DNA from 4 places in the Flavobacterium sp. TS_SC_5 genome. Region 1 is predicted to be linked to each of the others. Evidence: riboswitches for the same ligand, from Rfam matches in the RefSeq annotation. Region 1 holds a riboswitch; each other region holds the start of a gene.
What was found. Region 1 has a riboswitch for S-adenosylmethionine ahead of AC0J6S_RS13260 (Na+/H+ antiporter NhaC family protein). Riboswitches for the same ligand answer to the same signal wherever they lie in the genome.

Region 1 (5,054 bases):
AAGCATTCCCCCACAAACATTCATAACCTGTCCAGTTACGTAAGCGCTCATATCCGAAGCAAAGAAAAGACAAGCATTAGCAACATCTTCGGTCGTTCCGCCACGTTTCAACGGAATTCCGTCTCTCCATCCTTTTACAACATCTTCATTTAATTTAGCCGTCATTTCCGTTTCTATAAAACCCGGAGCAATTACATTACAACGAATGTTACGTGATCCTAATTCCAAAGCTACAGATTTAGAAAAACCAATAACTCCCGCTTTAGAAGCAGCATAATTAGTTTGTCCAGCATTTCCTTTTACTCCCACAACAGAGCTCATATTGATAATTGAACCAGAACGTTGCTTCAAAAACGTACGTTGAATGGCTTTAGTCATATTAAAAACCGACTTCAAGTTAACATCAATTACTTGATCAAAATCTTCTTCAGACATACGCATCAAAAGATTATCTTTAGTAATTCCGGCGTTGTTTATTAGAATATCAACCGTTCCAAATTCAGCTAAAACAGCATCGACAAGAGTTTGAGCATCATTAAAATCGGCAGCATTCGATTGATATCCTTTGGCTTTAATTCCAATAGCGTTTAATTCGTTTTCAAGAGCCAAAGCAGATTCTACTGATGAACTATATGTAAAGGCAACATTTGCACCATGTTTTGCAAAAACTTCAGCAATTCCTTTTCCAATTCCACGACTCGCACCAGTAATTATGGCCACTTTTCCTTCTAGTAATTTCATATTCAAAAATAAGTTTAAAATTTATTTGAAGCTATTCCTGCTATCCGCTTCAATCTTTTAGGATCGCTATCGCTCACATAAAAGGATTTTCACTACTATCAGGGCTATCTTACACCCGTCAAATATAGAATAATTCTCTTTTTAAAAAAAATTCAAAAGCAAGAACAGTCAAGATTCAACTCTTAAATTTTAAAGAATCGCTTTGTCCATTTGTCCCAAAACGAACTATAAATAGCCACTAATGTAAAAACTAGTAGAAATAGATGATACCATGCATTACTAATTAAGTCAAAAAAATCTAATTTGCCATTAGCGTAGTTCAATATAAGCAATATTTGAGCACCATATGGTAAAATCCCTTGAATTATACACGAAAAAATATCCAAAATCGCAGCTGTTTTTTTAGGATTTAAATCATATTCATCATTAATTTCTTTTGCAATTGGCCCCGTGATTACAATAGAAACCGTATTGTTAGCTATAGCTAGATTAGCAAAACCTACCAAAGCGCCAATTCCCGCTTGAGCTGATTTTTTACTTTTGATTCTTTTTTTAATTTGAACTAATAAATACGTTATTCCACCCGCTTTATCTACCATAGCAGCTAAACCTCCGGTAAGCATGGATAATAAGAAAATATCAGTCATGCTGGTAAAACCTTCATAGATCTTTTGAGTAAACTCCATTAGCGTAAACGAACCACTAAAATATCCAATGATTCCTGCTAATAAAGTACCAATAAGCAGCGTTGAAAAAACATTAACACCTACAACCGCCAATACTATTACTAAAAGATAAGGCACAATTGCAATCCAGGAAAAATTATTTTTTTCTATAGCAACTGTGACAATATCCGAGTTTAAACCAAGATAAAAGAAAACCAGAATAGTCAAAATTGCAGCTGGAAAAGCTATAAACAAGTTGATTTTAAACTTATCTTTTAGATCACATCCTAATGATTGCGTTGCTGCAATTGTAGTATCAGAAATCATGGAAAGATTGTCACCAAGCATAGAACCTCCTAATAAAGCGCCAGATATAAGCGGTAATGAAGCACCACTTTTATCAGCTAATGCAACAGCAATAGGACCAATCGCTACAATTGCACCAACCGAAGTTCCTGTAGCAGTTGATAAAAAAGAAGCTATCAAGAAAATTCCTAACGGAAAATAGGCAACGTCGATAGTATTTATTCCAAGATTCACGACAGCATCAACACCGCCCATCGCTTTACTTACCACTGCGAACGCTCCCGCTAGCAAGTAAATTAAACACATGGTCATAATTTTGCTTTCCCCACATCCTGCAATTAATGTAGCAACTTTATCCTCAGTTGAGGATTTGAAAAGTAAAAAAGCAGCGATAATACCAACTAAAACAGCCACCGGTGATGGAAAAGCATAAAAATCATTCAAAATGATTCCTGCTCCCAAAAAAGTAAAAATAAAAACAAATAAAGGGATTAATGCAAAGGCATTTCCTTTGTCTTTGGAAAATAAAGTCATAAAAATAATTTAAAATTAGAAATTATGAGGAAAAACAAAGCTAAATATGGGAATGTAAACAACATTTTTTCCAAAGGATTTGGCTTATCGTTTTAGCACCTTGCTTGTTGTTGCAGGTTGCTATCCTATTGAAGGATTCGTGATAACGGGTGCAAAAGTAATTAATTATTTATGAAATATTTCGAATTTCATTCAAAAAAATAATAATACAAAAAAAGCGTCACATAAAAATGCAGCGCTTAATTATAAAATACTAAAAAACAGTTGTTAACTTTTTAGAAAGCTACGTTCCATTTTGGCAATCTTCCATTTTCATCAAGGAAGTTTTGTAAAACTTGTCCTTCTACAAATGTTGGGATTACTTTAGTCTTATCATTAAATGTTTCATACCAAACTACTTCTAGTGTGCTGATATCTTCGATTTTCATTTGTGCGGGCCAAGAATATTTTCTTCCAGTTTTTGCAAATTGGTGTCCTTCAACAATCTTATCTTTCAAACCTCCATTTTTGATTTTTAAAGTTCCATTATTCTGAACAGTTCCAGTAGAAGCAACCATAATTAACTCTTTTTCATCTCCAACGGAATACACTAAAAATACTCCAGATCCTTCTGATGCGTTGCAAACTTCTGCTAAACTATCCTCTGTGGTGAATGAAAACTGATTGGTAACTTTGAATTTTTTTAACTCTTTGTACATATTATTTTATTTTTATTTAAACTGATTTCGGCAAAAAAATACCCCACAAAACCGTGAGGCCCATTAGAATTCAGTCGTTTATGTTTGTTCTTATTATAATTGAATCTGCAAAAACAGAATATTTAATAAAGTGCAAAGATATTTCTTTAATTCAATTAATAATAAAAAAGCCCCACAAATTGTGAGGCTTCTAGAAATATTTAATTGGAGTTTAGATTAACCTAAAACTTCTTTTACTTTTTTACCAATTTCAGCTGGAGAATCTACTACGTGAATTCCACATTCTCTCATGATTTGTTTTTTAGCTTCAGCAGTATCGTCAGATCCACCAACGATTGCACCTGCATGTCCCATTGTACGTCCTGGAGGAGCAGTAACTCCTGCGATGAAACCTACAACTGGTTTACGGTTACCATCAGCTTTAATCCAATGAGCAGCATCAGCTTCTAATTGTCCACCAATTTCACCTATCATTACGATACATTCTGTTTCTGGGTCATTCATCAGTAATTCAACCGCTTCTTTAGTAGTAGTCCCAATGATTGGGTCTCCACCAATACCAATTGCAGTAGTAATTCCTAATCCTTGTTTTACAACTTGGTCAGCAGCTTCGTATGTTAATGTTCCAGATTTAGAAACAATACCAACAGTTCCTTTTTTGAAAACAAAACCTGGCATGATACCAACTTTAGCTTCACCCGGAGTAATAATTCCAGGACAATTTGGACCGATTAAGCGTGCGTTTCTCTCTTTAACATAACTATTTGCTTTTATCATGTCAGCAACAGGAATTCCTTCAGTAATTGCAATAATTACTTTTATTCCGGCATCTGCAGCTTCCATAATTGCATCTGCAGCAAAAGCCGGCGGTACAAAAATGATAGTTGTATCAGCACCTGCTTGTTCTACAGCATCTTTTACAGTATTGAAAACTGGTCTGTCTAAGTGAGTTGTCCCACCTTTTCCAGGAGTTACACCACCAACAACGTTAGTACCGTACTCAATCATTTGAGAAGCATGGAAAGTTCCTTCACTTCCTGTAAAACCTTGAACAATTATTTTGGAATCTTTATTAACTAAAACACTCATGATATATTTTTTATGTAGTTTTTAAAATCGTTATGCAAAAGTATAAAATACTAATCAGTAATCCGTATTCAGCATTCAGTTTTTTGACACTAAATTAGGATAATTGGCTCATTTGATAGCCTCGAAATAATTTATTGTCTTTTAATTGCCAAATAACAATAAAATGTGCTAGTAACATCTCTTCCCTTGGATTCTCAATCGTTTTCACAAAATGAGAATAACGAACGGAAATTAAATCATTTTCAGATAAAATGTGACTGATACGAACTTTCGAACGTACATATGCCTTGCTCAAATCATTGGATAAACTTACCAAGGAATCATAATCTAATTGAACTAATCCTTTGCTGCTGTTCCATTCGACGATAACTTCAGGATGCAAAAAATCTTTTATGACCTCGCTATCGATGAAAGCATCTGATTTATAAAATTTCTGAACGATTTCTTTAGCAGACATATTATTTTAGTTTATTTAAAATTTCTGGAATCTTCTTAATATTTGCCAGTTGTTTCAATTTTTCTCTTGATTCTTCTATTGGAGTACCAAAATACGATTTTCCTCCTTCAACTGATTTTGTGACACCAGTTTGTCCCATAATCACTGCCTTTGCTCCTATTGTTATCCCGCTGGTAGTTCCTACTTGTCCCCAAATAGTAACTTCGTCTTCAATGATTACACAACCAGCAATTCCGGTTTGTGAAGCTATCAAACATTTTTTCCCAATAACAGTGTCATGTCCAACATGTACCTGATTGTCAATTTTTGTACCCTCACCAATAGTGGTATCACCTGTAACTCCTTTGTCAATAGTACAAAGCGCCCCTATTCCCACATTATTTTTGATGACCACTCTTCCGCCAGAACGTAATTGATCGTATCCTTCAGGTCGTTTCTTATAATAAAATGCATCAGCACCCAGAATAGTTCCGGCATGAATGATTACATTATCTCCAATCACGGTGTAATCATAAATCGAAACATTAGAATGAATCAAACAATTCTTCCCAATAACAACATGAT
Region 2 (5,054 bases), 1.5 Mb from region 1:
AAGTTTTTGGGTAATTACGGGTACAACGTCCGATAGAAAATTATCAAATGATGTGGTTTTAGCTGCGCAATCATCGGCAACAGTTGTGATTTTGATGGGAATGAGCAAATTGTCACAAATTGTTTCTTTGTTCCAAAAAGAATCTAAAGGAGAAACTCCCGTTGCGATTATTCAAAACGGAACTACTGCTCAGGAGAAAATTGGTGTTGGAACAATCAATACAATTCAACAGGTTGTAACGGAGCATAAATTAAGTTCGCCTGCCATAATTGTCATTGGAGAAGTAGTAAAAGAAAGTAATAAATTGAAAGGATTTTACGAAGAATTCATAGTATCGGAAATAAGATAAGAATGGAAAGAAATGAATTATATCCTGTTTTTTTAAAACTACAAAACCTGAATGTGTTGATTGTGGGTGGCGGAAATGTGGGTTTAGAAAAGTTGTCATTTCTTTTGAAATCAAGTCCAAACGCTAATGTTGAGGTGGTGGCACCAAAGTTTCTTCCAGAACTGGAAAGCCTCGCTGCGAAACATCCTTCGGTACAATTGACTTTTAGAAAATTCAATCGATGGATGCTTCGCAAACGCCATATGGTTATTGCTTGTACGGATGATTTGAAAGTCAATAAAAGGATTTATGATTTATCCAGAAAAAGATATTTAATTTGCAATATTGCGGATACTCCGCCATTATGTGATTATTATTTGGGTGGAATTGTAACCAAAGGAAACGTGAAAATTGCGATTTCGACCAACGGAAAATCACCAACAACTGCCAAAAGATTACGGGAGTTATTTGAAGAAATAATCCCGGACGATATCAACAAAATGGTCGAAAATCTAAATGAATATCGCAAAACGCTAAAAGGGAATTTCGAAGAAAAAGTTCAAAAAATGAACGAAATAACCGAGTCGTTGAAGAATAAAGATTCAAGAGAATAGCATAAAGAACAAAGAATCCGACTGATATTTATCATTTAAAGTCATAAAAATCAGTTGTTCATTTGCAATTAAATAGTTTAGCACAATTACATTACATAAAGAATAAAAAAATGATTAAAACAGACATACTAATAATAGGAGCGGGACCTACAGGTCTATTTGCCGTTTTTGAAGCAGGATTATTAAAATTAAAATGCCACATTTTAGATGCTTTGCCACAAGCGGGTGGACAATTATCTGAATTATATCCTAAAAAACCTATTTATGATATTCCAGGTTTCCCGGAAGTATTAGCCGGAGATTTAGTTGCTAATTTAATGGAACAAATCAAACAGTTTGAACCGGGATTTACTCTTGGTGAACGTGCTGAAACAATCGAAAAACAAGAAGACGGAACTTTTATTGTGACTTCTAATAAAGGAAAAAAATTCCATGCTCCTGTAGTAGCAATTGCGGGTGGATTGGGAAGTTTTGAACCACGAAAACCATTGATTGAAGACATCGAATTTTACGAGGATAAAGGAATTAAATACTTTATCAAAAATCCAGAGAAATTCAGAGATAAAAAAGTTGTAATCGCTGGAGGAGGAGATTCAGCTTTAGACTGGAGTATTTTCTTGTCGAATGTAGCTTCTGAAGTGACTTTGATTCACCGTAGAAACGAATTCAGAGGTGCTTTAGATTCTGTTGAAAAAGTACAGGAATTGAAAAACTCCGGTAAAATAAAAATGATTACGCCAGGAGAAGTTGTTGGCTTGAAAGGTGCTGAACATTTAGAAGGAGTTGTAATCGAGGAAAATGGCGCACACCGAACAATTGAAACGGATTATTTTATTCCACTTTTTGGATTAACGCCAAAATTAGGTCCTATCGGAGACTGGGGATTAGACATTGAAAAAAATGCCATCAAAGTAAATAATGCTTTGGATTACCAAACGAACATTCCAGGAATTTTTGCCATTGGTGACGTAAATACCTATCCTGGGAAACTGAAATTAATTCTTTGTGGATTCCACGAAGCAACATTAATGTGTCAGGCAGCTTACCAAATCATCAATCCGGGTAAGAGATATGTATTGAAATACACTACAGTTTCCGGTGTTGACGGATTTGACGGAACTCGCAAAGAAGCTCCAAAAGCCGTAGTAAAAGCCATAGTTTAACAACTTAGCACAAACTAGTTAAAAATTAAAGCGCTAATACTTGCAAGTATTAGCGCTTTGTCTTTTCTTTGCACTGTTCCTATATTTATTGAAAGTTATCACGAAAGGCGGAGGGAAAGACCCGATGAAACCTTAGCAACCCTTTATCTTTAAAGAAGGTGCTACATTCTACTTTGTACTGAACAGTTTCAGTATTTAAGATAGATAACACACGAATACTCACTCAGTATTTCTCAAACCTTTTCTTGACAACATTTATTTTTAGCCCACTGAATTAATTTCAGTATCAGGAGCGAACAATTGGCGTTTTTTTGCCAATACCGTTCCCGCTTTCCGTTGCAATCTTTTACTTTTTTAAACAAAAAAAGTAAAAGGATTTTCACTTCAAACAAAGTTCACTGAACTCCTATGAGAATAGAAATTAAGTGAAGTAATCGGGGCTAAAGAGCTTAAATAGTGAACTTTTGTAATTAATAATAAGCGCTTAATACTTAGTATTTTGCGAGAATAAAACAAAAGATGTCAACTATTCAAAAAGCCATTAAAAAAAACATACTCGTACTCGATGGAGCTATGGGAACCATGTTGCAACGCTATAATTTTTCCGAAGAAGATTTTCGAGGCGAACGTTTCAAAGATTTTCCGCATTCCTTGAAAGGGAACAACGATTTATTGTCACTCACGCAACCACAAGCGATTCGTGCCGTTCACGCCGCCTATTTTGAAGCAGGTGCTGATATTGTTGAAACCAATACTTTTTCTGGAACCACAATAGGAATGGCAGATTACCATTTGGAAGATTTGGTGTATGAACTCAACTACGAATCAGCAAGAATTGCCCGTGAAGTAGCCGATGAATTCACCGCCAAAAATCCGGACAAACCTCGTTTTGTTGCGGGTTCAATAGGGCCAACAAACAGAACGGCAAGCATGTCACCAGATGTAAATGATCCGGGTTATAGAGCCGTAACTTTTGATGATTTACGAATTGCCTACAAACAACAAGTAGAAGCCTTGATTGACGGAGGAAGTGATTTGCTTTTAGTAGAAACTATTTTTGACACCTTAAATGCCAAAGCGGCGCTTTTCGCAATCGAGGAAGTCAAAGACGAACGTAATATCGATATTCCAATAATGGTTTCCGGAACGATTACGGATGCTTCAGGAAGAACACTTTCCGGTCAAACTGTAGAAGCTTTTTTAGTTTCGGTTTCACACATTCCGCTGTTGAGCGTAGGTTTTAATTGCGCTTTGGGAGCTGATTTGCTGAAACCTTATTTGCAAACGTTGTCACAAAACACTTCATTCAACGTGTCGGCGCATCCTAATGCAGGATTACCAAATGCTTTTGGAGAATACGATGAAACACCAGAACAAATGCAAGCTTTCATCAAAGAATATTTAGACGATAATTTAGTAAATATCATAGGCGGTTGTTGCGGTACAACGCCAGAACATATCAAGTTGATTGCGGATATCGCCAAAGATTATAAACCAAGGGTTTCGACGGCAACAATGTAATTATAGAGACACGATTTATCGCGGCTGACTATTAAGTAATGTGTATATTTATGAGATAACGGTGGTATTTTGACCGATCATCAACAAAACAAAACAGTTGCATTTATGAATATCAGAATAGGTGACGAGCAAAAAGATTACGACAAAGTTTGGGACATCTTCACAAATGTTATATCAACAGGTGATACTTATGTTTTTGACCCCAATACTCCTAAAGACACATTGCATAAAAATTGGTTTGCAGATTATATGGACACTTTTGTTGCAGTAGACAATAATGACGAAATATTTGGTACTTATATTATTAAGCCTAATCAAATTGATTTAGGAGACCATATCGCTAATTGCAGTTATATGGTAAAACCTAAATATCACGGCAAGGGAATAGGTAAAATTTTATGCGAACATTCAATAAAGTTTGCAAAGAACAAAGGGTATTTAGGAATTCAGTTTAATATTGTTGTAAGCACAAATACAAATGCGGTAGAACTTTGGAAGAAATATGGATTTAAGATTATCGGAACAACGCCAAAAGGATTTAGGCATAAAAGCTTAGGATTTGTGGATACTTATATAATGTTTAAAGATTTGCAGGATGGCTAATGCTCTCCCGCTAGCACGAGCAGAATGTCATTAAGTTAAAAGTTTATTTATCATTCCGACGAAGAAAGAATCTCTGTTTGTCGCTCACGTTTGTTGAGATTCCTCCTTCGTCGGAATGACAAAAAATGTCGAGGATGTTTAAGTACCTAATGGAAGAGATTTTTTCATTCCTCGCAATGACATAAAATGAACAAAATCCGCGTGAGGGATAGCAGTGAAGCTCCTTTTTTATGGCTTTTTAGCCGAAAAAAAGAGCGGGAACGTATAGCCCGACCCTTTTGGGTCACGCCCAAATAATAAGAAAAATAAGTTATTCCAGCATAGTTTTTAATAACCCTGCAGGATCAAATAAAATAAGAAATGGCACAAGCAGAAAATAGAAGAAACCTTGTATTATCAGGATTAGAGCCTTTGATCATTACGCCGGAAAGCGTTTTTGTGAATATTGGTGAACGTACGAATGTAACAGGTTCTAGAAAATTCCTTCGATTAATTAAGGAAGAAAAATACGAAGAAGCACTCAGTATTGCTAAAGAACAAGTGGAAGGTGGCGCACAAATCATCGATATTAATATGGATGAAGGAATGCTCGATGGCGAATATGCTATGACAAAATTCCTGAATTTGATTGCCGCTGAACCGGATATTTCCAGAGTGCCAATCATGATTGACAGTTCAAAATGGGATATAATTGAAGCGGGTTTAAAAGTAGTTCAGGGAAAGAGTGTCGTAAATTCTATTTCTTTGAAAGAAGGGGAAGAACAATTTATTCATCATGCTAAATTGATTAAGCGCTACGGAGCTGCTGCTATTATAATGGCATTT
Region 3 (5,054 bases), 1.5 Mb from region 1:
TTTCGTGGTTGAAAGTATTCAGAATACGAAGCGGAATATTTTTTTCTAATAATGGAATAATCGTTTTGGCATGAAGAATCGTCGCACCAAAATTTGCTATTTCATTGGCTTCGTTAAACGACAAATGGTCAATTTTTTTTGCATCAAGCACTAAGTCAGGATTTGCGGTATATATTCCGTCAACGTGAGTGTAATTTTGTAATTCGTCCGCATTTAAGTAATTCGCAATCAGCGAAGCCGTGTAATTACTGCCGTTTCTTCCTAAAGTGGTGGTGTCATTATTATTGTTCGAACCAATAAAACCTGTAATAATATTTACCGTTGTCCCGTTATTCTGCTTGAAATAATTGATGACATTTTTCTTCGAAATTTGTTCTAAAGGTTGTGCATCACCAAATTTCGAATCGGTTTTAATCAATTCTCTGGTATCTGCAAAACGGGCATTTATTCCGTTTTCAATCAAGATTGCCGTCAATAATTTTGCCGAAAGTAATTCTCCTTTAGATAAAACCTGGTCTTTAATTTTGTTGCTGTAATCACCAGTTAAACTAACGCCTTCAAATAATTTTTCCAAAACATTGAATTCTTCAGACAAATCCACGTTCTCATCTTCATCTTGTTGGTATTTCTTAAAATCCTCAAAAAGCGGTTTATAGTCTTTATTAGTAGCCGCAATATTTAATATCTCTTCCAATTCATCCGTAGCATTTCCTCTTGCCGAAACCACAATTGCAATTTCCTCTCCTTGATTTACTTTATCGGTAATAATTGCAACAACCTTATTTATTCCGTCGCCATTTGATAAAGATTTACCTCCAAATTTTAATATTTTCATTGTGTTGTGTTTTTTGGCTTAGAATATATCCTTAAGCAAATTGTGTAATTGTTTGTATTCTATCAAAAAAGCATCATGTCCATGAATGGAAACAATTTCCTGATAGCTGACATTATCTTTATATTTTTTCAATTCCTCATACGTTGCTTTATTTTCATTTGCCGTAAAAAACAAGTCTGAATTGATTCCGATAATATGAATATCAGCTTCAATTTTTGACGTTATTTCTTCAAACGAAGCACTATTTCTGGTAATATCTATCGTCTTCAAAAGTTGATTCATCATTTTATAAGACGAGATTTGAAAACGTTTTTGTAATTTTTCCCCATGATGCAACAACCAACTTTCCACATTGAAAATGGCTAATTCTTCATTAGTTGTTCGCTGAAATTTGGCAGTAAAAGATTCCGGAGTTCTATAGCAAAGCATAGCATGAGTTCGTGCATCTTCAATAGGTTTCGAAGAATTTTTCAAAATTTGTTCCTGCAAAAAGCAATTGGCAATTAACCAGTCTGTCGATTTCCAATCGGTTGCAATAGGAATTAAATGTTGCGTGATTTTTGGTTCCAATGCAACCATTTCCCAAGCAATTCCTCCACCAACAGAACCGCCAATAATAGAATATAGTTTTTTAATTTCAAGAGACCGAATCCCTTCAATAAAAATTCTGGCAATGTCTCTTGTATTAAAATCCGAATAATTCTCAATGACAAAACCATCAAATCCATTTCCGGGAACATTAAAAGCAAGTATCGTATATTTTGTAGTATCTATAGTTTTGTTGGTACCAATTAAATCATTCCACCAACCATTTTCTCCCACAACTTGTGAATTTCCGGTTAAAGCATGATTGACCAAAACGATTGGTGCGGTATGCAATTCAGGTCCGAAAACTTGAAAACTTAAGTTTAAGACAGCATAAAAAGCGCCACTTTCGGTGGTGAAATTTTGTAATATGATAGATGTTGGTTTATTTTCCAATTTCAAATCTTTTATGATTTTTGACTTGTGTTTGGAAATATTAGAAAGAAAGCTAGGAGTTATCTAGACAAATTCTTAGTGTTATCTTTCCACGATGAGCGTGGTAGAATGCAGCACCTTCTTCGATAAATCGAAGGGTTGCTAAGGCTTCATCGGGTCTAATCCCTCGTCCTTTCTTTATAACATTTCAATACGGTTGTGAACTTATAATTGCAAATTAAGGACTATTTTTTGTAACAACCAAATTTTTATGCGCAATCGATTTTTTTGTTTGGTTTAAATAAAAACCTGAAAACAATAAACATTAGATTGTTATTTTGACGAAGCATTACAAACCAATTATAGTTATTACCTCGTCAAAACAACAATTTTAAATACCTTTTTGAGAATCTCAAAACCGAAAATAAATTCGGATTTCTTAAATAAAAAGCGCTTCATTCTCTTGTGAATACATTAAAAAAAGCAAAGAATTAGGGACTACTTTCTGTGCCAAAGCGTCGTTTTTTGAAATTTCAAATCTAGGATGAATCAATTCATTTTTTGGATCGTTCTCCTTTTGTTTTTTATTCCTGTTGTTAATCCTTTCTAATAATTGGAATGTTTTTGGAAAATACTTAGTTGTGCTCATAATTTTTAGATGTTAGGTTTTAATTCGTTGTTGGTTTTATTCGCATTATGTTTTTTAAAATTAAAATATATTCTTAAAAAAAACCCTTTTAGATGTATATCCAAAAGGGTTTTAAGTTGTTTGTAAACTTATACTTTTGGAATCAACAGACGCAAATACACATAATGGCATTGGCAGCAATCATGGTATTGACAGTTGAATTATTTGTAAACTGGAATTTTAGGTTATTCATTTATATTTTATATTTCTGTACTATTATCTCCGTTGTATTCAAAAAAAAAGCTTCCCGTTATCTGGGAAGCTTTTGCTATATAATTTAATTTAAAATTATGCAATAAGCGACCCTCAGGAATTATCCTGCGCGACTTTAAACATATTACAAATATTAAATTTCATCTTTTACTTTTTATATACCCAAATTTGCAAATTATTTTTTAAAAATCCAAATAATTTTCAAAAATTTTCATCAAAATCCTATTGCTATTGTTTTTGGTAAGCAATAGAACCTGAAAAAACATTTATCCGCAAAAAAAAGTTAAGATTAATTTGCAATTCAAAATGGTTTCATACATTTGCACCCAAATACAAGAGGAAAAATTTGAACTGATTGCAACCTCTTCATAATGAAACAAATTCATTATGGATGCTGAAAATTTTTCAGTAGAAAAAATGCTAAAGCAGGAACTCTCCTTTAGTCCTTTTCAGCAATTATTTTTTCTCGCTTAATTTAAAAATAATAACTATTATGGCCTATTTATTTACGTCAGAATCTGTAAGCGAAGGACATCCAGACAAAATTGCAGATCAAATTTCGGACGCATTAATTGATAATTTTTTGGCATTTGATGCTGATTCAAAAGTAGCTTGTGAAACTTTAGTAACAACTGGTCAAGTAATTTTGGCTGGTGAAGTAAAATCAAATACATATTTAGATGTACAACATATCGCTCGTGAAGTAATCCGAAAAATTGGTTATACGAAAAGTGAATACATGTTTGAAGCCAATTCTTGTGGGATACTTTCTGCTATTCACGAACAATCTGCTGACATTAATCAAGGTGTTGACAGAGCAAATCCTGAAGAGCAAGGTGCAGGTGACCAAGGAATGATGTTTGGTTACGCTACTAATGAAACCGAAAATTATATGCCATTGGCACTTGATTTATCTCATAAATTATTGAAGGAATTAGCTGTTTTAAGACGTGAAAATAATGAAATTACGTATTTGCGTCCGGATGCTAAATCTCAAGTAACTTTAGAATATAGCGATGACAACAAGCCAACTCGTATTGATGCTATTGTAATCTCGACGCAACATGATGATTTTGACGAAGAAGCAACAATGCTTGCCAAAATCAAAAAAGATCTTGTTGAAATTTTGATTCCAAGGATTATTGCAAAAAATCCAGCGCATGCTCATTTGTTCAATGATGCAATTCAATACCATATTAATCCAACTGGGAAATTCGTAATTGGAGGACCGCATGGAGATACTGGATTGACAGGAAGAAAAATCATCGTAGATACTTACGGTGGAAAAGGTGCTCACGGTGGTGGTGCTTTCTCTGGAAAAGACCCAAGTAAAGTAGACCGAAGTGCGGCGTATGCTACACGTCATATTGCTAAAAACTTAGTTGCTGCGGGTGTTGCTGATGAGATTTTAGTTCAGGTTTCCTACGCGATTGGAGTTGCTAAACCAATGGGGATTTTTATTGATACCTACGGAACTTCAAAAGTGAATTTAACCAATGGCGAAATTGCTAAAAAAGTAGAAGCTATTTTTGATATGCGTCCTTACTTTATTGAGCAACGTTTGAAATTAAGAAATCCAATCTACAGCGAAACTGCCGCTTACGGGCACATGGGACGTACTCCTGAAACAGTTACTAAAACTTTTTCTGCTCCGGGTGGAAACGAAAAAACAGTTACTGTTGAATTGTTTACTTGGGAAAAATTAGATTTTGTTGATCAAGTTAAAGCTGCTTTTGGATTGTAAAAGGTATATATTCTATTGTAAAATGCCATTTCGATAAAATATCGAAATGGCATTTTACATCTTAAATTAACGAACTCTACCTTTAAACTCTAAGTTAATTTCCTCTATCGAATTACTGATAACAACTACTTTCCTTGATAGGTTTCCTTTTTTACTTGGTATACATTGAATATTAATCATTCTATTTTGACCAGGAAAATTTGACTTATTCAAAATAGTTCCTTTAAAGAGAACATCATAATCGCTTTTTAATTCCGATATCACAAAATGTTTCGTTGATAAGTTGATTAAATTATATTTTATTTTAATGGTATCACCTAATTGAATACTGCCAAAATCTATGAGTCTATTTTCCCTTTTAGTTTTTACATATTCACTATATGTAGTCTCTATTTCAACATGCATTCCTATATAAATAATCAAAATAAAAGCAAAAACAACAATCAAATAACGTTTCACTTTATTGTAAATCATCTTTGAATTTTTACTTTAATTTTAAAACTAACATCGCTTCCAATAGTATTATTTGTCAAATATCTTAATTTCTCATTAGACCACTCGTGAGAATACTTAGTGTTTTTAGACCATACTGGAATTTGAAAATTTGGAATTTT
Region 4 (5,054 bases), 990 kb from region 1:
AAAGATTTAATACATCGTAGAGAGAAGCACCTTCTTCTGCGTAAGTATATGAATTTATGTTACCTTCAAAATAAATATTTTTAACCGTTGGCTTTTCTGTCACATATTCAACAGCTTTTGCTAATAGTCCTAGGTTTGTTCTAGCAATTACTGCTTTGGATATTGTTTTTTCTCCAATGCCTTTGCCTATAATTTGGGAAGATGCTTTTAAATTAATTAATTCTTTCCATTTTAGTACTTCCATTGCAACGTTAGCTATGTCTTGGTTAAATCTAAAGCTAGTGGATAGATTGAAGTTCTTAAAGTTTACTTTTTCAAGAGAATTAATGGCAAAACGCCATCCATAAATTTGTTGGTGAGTGTCTCCAACAATCACCTTTGTGGCTTTCTGTTTTAAAAAAATATCAAGCATTGCTGCAGATGCATCTTGTCCTTCGTCAAAAAGAATATAGTCGTAATTAAGTTCTGGATTTGAAAGTTGAAATTTTTTAAGATAAAAATCATGAGTAATTTCAATTTCTCCTCTATCCATCATCCTCAAAAGCAAACTTGCCTTTTCTTCAATGTGGTGGTATAAATTAGACACCAATGCTTTTTCATTTGAGTCTGACACAATTTCCAAATAGTTCAAATCTTGCAGGTGGGTCTTTTCACTATTACAGAAGTAAGCAATAAACCTATTGATGTGGTTAGCAACAATGTATTTAGCATGTTTTTCTCCATTTCCATCCAACCCAAGTATTTCAGCAATTTCATGTGTTTTGTAATCTTGATTTCTTACTTTATATTTATTTTTGACATCAATGTACTGGTAAGCAAGTGAATGAGCTGTTTCCACCTTTACATTGTCTAAATCCTTTTTAATAAATTTTTTGGTCGCATTCATTTTTACAGACTTATTGAACGCTAGATAAAGGATTTTGCTCGTCTTTGGTCTTGCCTTTGCATACTCAATAATGGTTGTAGTTTTTCCAGACCCCGCAACAGCATTTATTTTGATATCACCAGTTGAGTAGACAATGTCGTATTGTTCTTTTGTTAATTGCATATTCTTCTAATATTTTTATTTATTGGTAGTTTTTTTGAATTATAAAGCCTGTTAAAAGACTTAAAATAGTTGATGAGTGACAAAATACGAAGCCGTTTTTCATCACTTGGCTAGATAAAAAACAAATTATTTGTGACTTAATCTTCTATGAAGCAATTTGATTTTTAGTATCTAATTCAGAGTACTCTACTGTTAAGTTTGGTGATTCTCCAAGTAATTCTTTGAACTTGCTTTCCATGAATTCTTTTAATTCACGCACATTGCTACTTGAGGTCAATATGCAATCGTGGAGCGTAAAAACTGGAATCTTACCTTTCTGTAGTTTGTCATATTCTCGGGCTATATTATCTATCATAACCTTTGCTTCAAACTGAAAACACAAATAAGACAATTTTTTATGTCTGTTTTTTAGATTCCAATTTAATTCTTCGCTTTGAACATCTTTAAATTCATTTAGAAATTTATGAATAGTTGGATATAACTTTTTAAATACTAATTGTTCAAATTTGTAAGAACTAGATTTCGCAAATAACATTGACAGTAGCCCCTTTTTAGCAAATTTTTTAAGTTCTTTAATGTCACCATCGAAGTAATGGTTAAACTGCTTATTGAATTTGTATTGGTAATATTTCAATACTTTTTTATAGTCCTTTCCCTCGGATTCATAAAAAGATTGGTCTAAAATCAAGTTGCTAAATTGCTCATAAAGCTTACCCGTTTTAACAGCATGCCCAAACTCCTGAAGCTCCGTTTTATCTAGGTCTCCCGTGATTTTATCGAAGATATAAATGATACTATTAGAATACTGATAATCGGTTAATTTACTTAATTTATTATTTAGGTAATAGTTCATAGTTACATAGAGAAAGAAGGGGACAGCAGAGGAAATGTCGACCTCCGCCAAAAATTCGCCCTGATACTGTAAATATTTACGGGTTTTTTTCGACAGCCTTGTAATGTTTGAGTGAACTCTCCCATCAGTATTAGTTTTTAATGTCATTGTATGTTCTCCATTCATTATATTTACTATGTTTTTGGCATTCCTAAGGCGTTTTTTTTGCTCTTGAGCATTTGCTTCTTCTATCGCATCAGAGGGGCTAGAAACGGCTAATTTCCCATTATTGAAATACTTAGTTAGAAAGTAATAATTAAGTCTAATCGCCTCATTTTTTGAGGGGTTTACAAATTTTTGCTTATACATATTGATTAGTTTGTAATCTTTGATGGTATAGAGTTCAAAACCTCCATCAAAATAATAATCAGTTAGCCGATACTCAAACGGATTTTTGCCAACATTATAACGAGAACCTTTCAATACATTACCAGTTCCACTGTTATTATCAAGTAAAAATCTGATGTATTTGTGGTAATCCCTACCAATTATTCGTTCCAATAGTTTAGAATGCAATCCCACCTTTTTCAAATTATCCCTTTCGTGACCTAATATTATCACTAAATGAATGATTAGATAGGCACGTTCAAAATCAAATTTAAAATCAGGTTGGTATTTATTTACCAAATATTCAAGGTTTAGTTTTTTGGGTTTTAATATATTATAAGTTTTCATTTTTTTTTAAATTTTAGACATAGCGCAGCCGTTACAATGTGGCTACATCGCTTATGTTGTTTGTTTTTAATGTTTTAATGTTTAATTATTTGGCATATTCCCTCATTCACGAATAAGATTTCGTGGGTTTTTTTGCCGAAGTAAAAGGGTACGTCAAAAAAGATGAAGATTTCCAACCCAGTAAAAGAAATAAAGATAAATTGAAAAGATTAAGCTAAAACAAAATTGAAAAGTTGTGTTTTGGTAGCTTACTTGATTTTGTGTAATTTTTTTGAAATGTATATGAACAATACATACACCTTCTGAGAAGTGGTTTTTTTTCATTTTCATACTTTTTTATTTGACAATTAGCCTTTATTTGACATTATGCCCGTATCATTTGACCACCTTTTAAAAATCTGTATGATAAATTAGGTTGGTATTCTGTTTTAGCAGAATTCTGGATACATTATTTGTTATTATTCCTTAGTGATTTTTATTAATTTTACAAGGCAAATATACGTCAAAAAAAGGACATACGCAATAGCTAAGTAATTGTTTTTAAGCTAACTAAGCTAGTTTAAAATAAAAAAAAGACAAATAACTATAATTCAGTTATTTAAGTTTTACGCTAGTTAAGATGAGTAAAAATTAAGAAAATTTTAACTATTTTATTTTTAAAATAGGAGAAAATAAGTGCTTAAATAAATATTTTATTGGCGGTTTTTTATTGAAAATTACAGTCATTGAGAAAATCAGCTAATAATTTATGTAGGATTTTAAAACAATACGCCATGCTATTAAGTCTAAAAAGTTTTACAGATACAATACTATGTAGTCCAGTACCATATGGGGGCGTTGATAAATAGTTTTTACCCCCACCCCCGTCTAATTTTAATCAATTTCATTTTCAAATCTATAGACAAATAGGTTTTCAAATTAAACATGGGAAATTTTTTGATATATAAAATTATTCATGACAATATAAAATAAGAGCGCACAATAAAAGCTCAGCAAAAAATAAGATTAAGTAAATACTACATTCTGGCAAATGTCAAAGAAGAAGGAATAGGAACAATTAACATAGTATAATGATGATTTAATGATGTAATCTAGTAGGGTAAATATTAATATATAGGATTGGAAATGATATTGGGGAGGAGCGTGAAAAAGAAACTTCATTGAGTTGAAGTAAAAAAGACTATTTTATTGTTGGATTGGAATTGAAATGCTTTTATTGATAAAAAGGAACAATTATTAGTGGCGCAAAAGTGGCAGTATACTTAATGGAAAACAAGTTTGAGGAAAGAATATAAAATCGTATCTTTGAACTTATTAATCAGTCACTTTTTGGTTTAGTAAGTATGTCAAAATGGAGATAAGGCTTGTGTTTATGGGGGTTTCCGTCACGACACTTTATTCCACAAAAAAAGCCTCGAATTTCTTCGAAGCTTTTGCTTTCTGGGTGGGAGACGGGGCTCGAACCCGCGACCCTCGGTACCACAAACCGATGCTCTAACCAACTGAGCTACAACCACCATTTGCTTAGCGGTGGCAAATATACGACATAAGTTTACTTCTGCAAATATTTTTTTCAAAAAATTACTCGAAATTTACATCAAATCTGCTAAGCTATTGACTGCCAAATATCTTTCTACAGTAAAACCTTCCGCATGATCTACTCCTGTGAGCCTTCCTAGATCCCTGGAACGGTAATTCAGGCTTTCCAGAAAATTTTTACTCGAAATTGGCGATTCCGGTTCGTTTGAATTTGCATCATAAAACTGCGAACTGTAGGCTAAAATTGACTCAATTTTTTTATCAGTAAAGCCAGTAATATCAACCACAAAATCCGGCTCAATATTTTTCCATTGTATGTAATGGTAAACTAATTTGGGTCTCCAAGCCGTTTGTTTCTCTCCTTCTAATGAAGTTTCAATTTTCGTTAATCCAGATAAAAAACAAGCATCTGATACTAATTTACTTCCCTTTGCATGATCAATATGGCGGTCATCAATCGCATTACACAAAACAATCTCCGGTTGATACTTACGAATCATTTTTATAATTTCCATTTGATGTTTTTCGTCATTGACAAAAAAACCATCGCGCATTTCTAAATTTTCACGCACTGAAACACCAAGAATTTTTGCAGCTGCATTCGCTTCCTGATCCCTGATTTCCGCCGAACCACGAGTTCCTAATTCACCGCGGGTCAAATCAATAATGCCGACTGTTTTACCTAAAGAGATTTCTTTTAAAATGGTTCCTGCACAACCCAATTCCACATCATCAGGATGCGCACCAAAAGCAAGTATGTCTAATTTCATTTAAAATTCGTTTAATGTTTTTTTGTTTAATGTTTAAAGTTGCCGATACTACTTCAAATCCAATATTTTCTTCATAGTAACAGATTTATTAACGCTTTCTTTCCATTCTTTTTCAGGAATACTGTCCTTT

Region 2: another riboswitch for S-adenosylmethionine. It lies ahead of AC0J6S_RS06820 (homocysteine S-methyltransferase family protein); the one in region 1 lies ahead of AC0J6S_RS13260 (Na+/H+ antiporter NhaC family protein).
Region 3: another riboswitch for S-adenosylmethionine. It lies ahead of AC0J6S_RS06755 (alpha/beta fold hydrolase); the one in region 1 lies ahead of AC0J6S_RS13260 (Na+/H+ antiporter NhaC family protein).
Region 4: another riboswitch for S-adenosylmethionine. It lies ahead of AC0J6S_RS09250 (hypothetical protein); the one in region 1 lies ahead of AC0J6S_RS13260 (Na+/H+ antiporter NhaC family protein).

What each region holds. Positions count from the first base shown of each region.
Region 1 covers NZ_CM149588.1:3,073,825-3,078,878, forward strand. The annotation lists gene fabG (3-oxoacyl-[acyl-carrier-protein] reductase) at 1-741, opposite strand, end outside; gene AC0J6S_RS13260 (Na+/H+ antiporter NhaC family protein) at 924-2,246, opposite strand; SAM-I-IV-variant riboswitch at 2,301-2,397, opposite strand; gene AC0J6S_RS13265 (hypothetical protein) at 2,522-2,944, opposite strand; gene sucD (succinate--CoA ligase subunit alpha) at 3,161-4,033, opposite strand; gene AC0J6S_RS13275 (nuclear transport factor 2 family protein) at 4,128-4,490, opposite strand; gene AC0J6S_RS13280 (UDP-3-O-(3-hydroxymyristoyl)glucosamine N-acyltransferase) at 4,492-5,054, opposite strand, start outside.
Region 2 covers NZ_CM149588.1:1,559,074-1,564,127, forward strand. The annotation lists gene cobA (uroporphyrinogen-III C-methyltransferase) at 1-349, shown strand, start outside; gene AC0J6S_RS06810 (precorrin-2 dehydrogenase/sirohydrochlorin ferrochelatase family protein) at 352-942, shown strand; gene AC0J6S_RS06815 (NAD(P)/FAD-dependent oxidoreductase) at 1,053-2,105, shown strand; SAM riboswitch class I at 2,198-2,316, shown strand; gene AC0J6S_RS06820 (homocysteine S-methyltransferase family protein) at 2,625-3,626, shown strand; gene AC0J6S_RS06825 (N-acetyltransferase family protein) at 3,732-4,229, shown strand; gene metH (methionine synthase) at 4,590-5,054, shown strand, end outside.
Region 3 covers NZ_CM149588.1:1,543,437-1,548,490, reverse strand. The annotation lists gene thrA (bifunctional aspartate kinase/homoserine dehydrogenase I) at 1-835, opposite strand, end outside; gene AC0J6S_RS06755 (alpha/beta fold hydrolase) at 854-1,816, opposite strand; SAM riboswitch class I at 1,895-2,002, opposite strand; gene AC0J6S_RS06750 (hypothetical protein) at 2,235-2,444, opposite strand; gene metK (methionine adenosyltransferase) at 3,190-4,440, shown strand; gene AC0J6S_RS06740 (DUF1573 domain-containing protein) at 4,507-4,914, opposite strand; gene AC0J6S_RS06735 (carboxypeptidase-like regulatory domain-containing protein) at 4,911-5,054, opposite strand, start outside.
Region 4 covers NZ_CM149588.1:2,078,979-2,084,032, reverse strand. The annotation lists gene AC0J6S_RS09255 (UvrD-helicase domain-containing protein) at 1-1,048, opposite strand, end outside; gene AC0J6S_RS09250 (hypothetical protein) at 1,194-2,615, opposite strand; SAM-I-IV-variant riboswitch at 2,960-3,067, opposite strand; tRNA gene AC0J6S_RS09245 (tRNA-His) at 4,058-4,133, opposite strand; gene bshB1 (bacillithiol biosynthesis deacetylase BshB1) at 4,208-4,924, opposite strand; gene AC0J6S_RS09235 (isochorismate synthase) at 4,973-5,054, opposite strand, start outside.